One region of the Exiguobacterium sp. s28 genome, then DNA from elsewhere that is predicted to be linked to it. Evidence: predicted binding sites of a transcription regulator. Region 1 holds the regulator's gene; the other holds the start of a gene.
The links. The regulator NrdR, encoded in region 1, represses ribonucleotide reductase genes. The targets are predictions, from matches to a motif close to AACACNATATATNGTGTT.

Region 1 (2,413 bases):
TCCTGAAGCGCAAGTGGCAATCAGCAAATAATCAGATTGACCTTATGAGGCTGGCCGATTTTCGGTCAGCCCTTTTAATTGTTTTGTTAACCGCTTAATTTTGATATGCTTAACCTATATAAATAAGGTGTCGAGGTGGATAATGGGATTATTTGATAAGTTTCAAACACATGTCCAAACGGACGATTCGCATAAAAATGAGGCGTTACGGACGCGTTACGTGGCGGCATCGCCAAGCGCCGTGCTCACATGGCTCCGCGAACGGATTCAAGCAGAAGGTCAAACGGTTCGCCGGGTCGATGCAGACCGGGGTGAAGTGGCGTTTCATGGAGACGGATGGGACGCATTGGCGACCATCGTCCAAGTGGACGGCGGACGCACGGCCGTCGATTTTACATTGAACCGTGACCAGATGCTCGGACCAGACCTCGGTCAAATCGTCACCACATATTATGAGGCGCTATCCGTGAAGTTCCCGCTCCGCGCCATCGGGAATCAATCTGTCGAACGATAAGGAGGGCTGAGCATGCGTTGTCCTAAATGCGATCATAATGGAACGAGAGTGCTCGACTCCCGGCCAGTACAAGATTTCTATTCGATTCGTCGCCGTCGCGAATGCGAGGAGTGCGGCTATCGCTTCACCACGTTTGAAACGGTCGAACAGACACCGCTCATCATCGTCAAAAAAGACGGGAATCGGGAAGAGTTCAGCCGTGAGAAAGTGCTTCGCGGGATTATTCGGGCGTGCGAGAAACGTCCGGTCACGCTGGAGCAACTTGAAGGTGTGGTCACGAAAGTCGAGCAACAGTTACGCGCCCTCGGCCAGTCCGAAATTCCGAGTGAACAGGTTGGGGAGCTCGTCATGAACGAGCTCGCGCGGGTCGACGAAGTGGCATACGTCCGCTTCGCGTCCGTCTATCGCCAGTTCAAAGATATCTCTGTGTTCTTTAAAGAACTAGAAGATTTAATGAAGCAAGAAAAATCGACCAACTAAACGGGCGGCCTGTTGGTCGCCTTTTTTCAAGGGAGACCTACCATGGAAAAAGAACGAATCCTGTACGGAACTGACGAACTGTTGATCATGAGCACCGGACTCATCGATCGCGAGTCGTATCAGTCGCTGTACCATTTATATCAGCCGGTCATCGGAGTGAAGGCGCTCGCGATGTATCAGACGCTTTGGAGCGAGCTGAAGCCCGGAAAAATGAAATCGAACTATATGTCACATAGCGCGCTTTGTGAGATGCTCGATTACTCGATCAACGAGCTGACAGACTGTCTGTTCCGGCTCGAAGCGATCGGTCTCGTCCGGACGTATAAGACGAAAGACGAGCGCTTGACCCAGTACGTGTATCAACTGCGGGTCCCACTCGCACCCCATACGTTCTTGAATGACGGGCTGTTGTCGAGTTTCCTCTTCTATAAAGTCGGGGAAGTCCGCTTTAAACAGTTACAAGGTCGATTCACGATCGATCCATTGCCGGCCGGAATCATTGAAGTGACGAAAGACTTTAATGAAGTGTTCGACGTCAAAGGGGTCAATCATATGGCGTTCACACAAAAGAACTACGAGAAACCTGACCGCGCCAAAATCGAGATCAACTATACGTTCGATATGGAAATCGTCAAAAAGTTGACGAACTTTCCCGTCGGCTTCTTCACGAAGAAGCTCGATGAGACGATCACGAAGCTTGCCTACGTCTCCCAAATCGATGAAGAGACGATGGCCGAGATGTTGAAGGAGTACTTCGTCCACGAGGCGTATCTACCGCTCAGCGAGCAAGAGAAGCGCGACGGCTGCCGTCAGATGGTGTTGCAGTTGAAGAAAAAACAGACGCGCCATCGGAAAGTGAAGTCGGATGAGTCGGAGAAGGCAGAAATCGGTGATTTGCATGACGTGACAGTCATGGAAGAAGCGCATCCGCATCAGTACGTGTCGACGTTACGGAAGACGCCACAACTGTCGAAGAGCGACGAGCAACTCATCATCGACCTCGTCGATACGCTCGGACTCGCGCCAAGTGTCATCAACGCATTGTTCTATTACTGTATCGAAGTGAAGAAGCAGACCCGGCTCAGTGAGAACTACGTCATGCGGATCGCGACGAGTTGGAAGACGGCAGGCTATTTGAACGCCAAAGACGCGTTGGAACAAGAAGCGACACAAGACGCGCTCATCGAGAAGAAACAGCAGAAGCGGGAGAACGTGCAACAGCGGACGACCGTCGGCTCGAGACGCAAAGACAAGACCGAGATGCCAAAATGGCTCGAGGACGAGGCGAAAGAGCAACGGACGTACGATCAAAAACGAAAACAAGAGCTCGAGGCATCGGTTCCAGACGACGCGGAACTCGTCAAGCTGTTGAATGAATTGAAAGAGAAAGGATGAGGGACATGGAACGCATCAATCAAA
Region 2 (2,413 bases), on a different contig from region 1:
CTTCGCTTGATAGTCGAATCGTTCGAGCAATTGATCGATGGCGACGTCGACGTAAGCGTCGAGCGTCTTATAAAAAGTATGGATATCCGAGGAGACGAGTGCCATTTTGACCAAGTTCAACGTCGAAAATGATAAGTTGCCTCGTCCAATCGACGTCTCGGCACCATGCCGATTCCCCATCACCCGTGTCCGACAACCCATGTAGGCGACTTCCGAGCCGTGCGTCCCGTCGTAGTATTGAAGGTTGAACGGAGCATCGACGAACGAGAAGTTCGGGAATAACCGCTTGCCCGTCACACGACAGGCGAGACGGAACAAGTCGACGTTCGGATCGTCCTCATGGAAGTTGACCCCTTCTTTCACTTTAAAGATTTGAATCGGGAAAATCGGCGTCTCCCCGTTACCGAGCCCTCGCTCGGTCGCACGCAGCAACTCTCGAATGAATACGCGTCCCCACCGGCTCGTGTCGGTGCCGTAATTGATGGAAACGAACGGTACTTGTCCGCCACCACGTGAGTGCATCGAGTTGGCGTTGTGGATAAACGCCTCACACGCTTGATACGTCGCCGCGATTGTTTCAGACTCGGCAGTTTCAAAGAGTTGCTCGGTCGTCCATTCGACTGGTAGCTTTTTGAGCCGCTCGAGCTGACGTTCATACGTCTTTTCGACATACGGTGCGAGGTCGACATCAAACATCGGGAAAGCTTGACCGCCATGCTGCATGTTTTGGTTCGCTTGAAGAATAATCGAAGCGAGCGCCATCGCCGAGCGGATATCCTGGGGCGGTCGAATCGTCCCGTGCCCGGTATGAAATCCGTTCGTGAGTAGCTCACCGAGTGGGATTTGACAACACGTCGTCGATCCTGTCACGTAGTAGTCGGCGTCATGGATATACAAAAAATTATCCTCGACGGCTTGACGTGACCGTTCTGATAATAGATATGTCGTCGACAATTGTTTTGATACTTCTGAGGATAATCGTGCCAATTTTCCAAGTGGTGATTTCCCGTCGACGTTGGCGTTCTCTTGTACGAGGTCCTGATCTGGGAGAACACAGACATCTTCATAAAGCTGGAGCATATTCACTCCGCATCACCTCACTATATATTGATTGCAAGCGAGTTAATTACTCACTTAAGTTCCATATATAGATTATGTCATGTTTTGCTATTGAGATGTGAAGTCGAAATTGTGATCAATGCTTGTGATAAAAACGCAAAAACAGTCGAGCCACTGACGTGGACTCGACTGCTCGTTGTCGTGAGCTACCTCATACTTCTTTGGCAGGTTTCACAATTTTCAATTCGACTTCTTCCGTTGCTTCCGATTCTTGGGCTTCACGCAAGCCTTTCGCGTTTAACCACGTATAGATCGCACCCATGAACAACGCGCCACCGATGATATTCCCGAACGTGGCTGGGATCAAGTTGTGGATCGCGCCGGCAAAGCTGATCGCCTCAGGATGCGGGACGACGAGCGTGAGGGCGAACAAGACGAAGTTGGCGATGACGTGATCAAATCCTGAGGCGAAGAAAACGGCGACGAGGAAGATCATCGAGAAGATTTGGGCGAACTCGTTTTTCATTTGCTTCGGCAAGAAGATGGCAAGACAGACCATCCAGTTGCAGAAGATCGCGCGGAAGAAAATTTCGACCGTCGTGTGGTGCATCTTGCTTTCGACGACCGAGAACAGCCAGTTGTCCATTCCAAGTTCTTGGATGACACCGGTAGGAGCGAGCAGCAAGGCGAACAAAACGCCACCGAGCGCATTCCCGACAAAGCAGAGCAACCAGACGAGCATCGTGTCGCTGAGCGTCGTGTACCCCCGCATCGTCGAGGTTGTGAAGTACATTGTATTCCCGGTGAACAGTTCGGCTCCGCCATAGATGATCATGACGAGGGCGATCCCGAATGAGAATCCTCCGATGAGCGTTGTGAACGGAGAATCGATCAAATACATTCCGTTGACGACTTTCAGTGTGAAAATTGAAGCGAATCCGATAAAGATCCCCGCGAGCATTGCTCGTAAAAAGTACTCCATTGGCCGATAATGAATCATTTGCGAAGATGCCTGTGCTTTCTTCCGCAACGATTCGAGTGCATGGATTTCCATTGATGCCATGTCACAAACCCTTCTTTCTGTTTGAATGAAACCATTATAATAAGAACGAACATGTGAAATCATTAACAATATAAGCCCGAAACGAATAAATTGCAATCGCCCCTTCCACATGTTGACACATTTTTCACATCGTAATCGTTTACATTTGTCGGATTTGTGACTAGAAAAAAACGACCCTTCGCAAAGGGCCGTTCGAAATGATTATTCTTTGTTTTCAGAAGCCTCTTCCGACTCTTCCGTTGAAGTTTCTGACGCCTCTTCAGTCGCTTCAACTTCGCCTTCTGTCGCTGT

Region 2: the regulator NrdR is predicted to act here: its motif matches at 1,097-1,114, upstream of KNP78_RS12360 (anaerobic ribonucleoside triphosphate reductase).

The regions. Positions count from the first base shown of each region.
Region 1 covers NZ_JACSLL010000001.1:217,561-219,973, reverse strand. Annotated here, with positions in the region: gene speD (adenosylmethionine decarboxylase) at 1-31, shown strand, start outside; gene KNP78_RS01160 (hypothetical protein) at 143-514, shown strand; gene nrdR (transcriptional regulator NrdR) at 527-994, shown strand; gene KNP78_RS01150 (DnaD domain protein) at 1,037-2,389, shown strand; gene dnaI (primosomal protein DnaI) at 2,395-2,413, shown strand, end outside.
Region 2 covers NZ_JACSLL010000012.1:76,886-79,298, reverse strand. Annotated here, with positions in the region: gene KNP78_RS12360 (anaerobic ribonucleoside triphosphate reductase) at 1-1,080, opposite strand, end outside; gene KNP78_RS12355 (formate/nitrite transporter family protein) at 1,271-2,122, opposite strand; gene KNP78_RS12350 (50S ribosomal protein L25/general stress protein Ctc) at 2,324-2,413, opposite strand, start outside.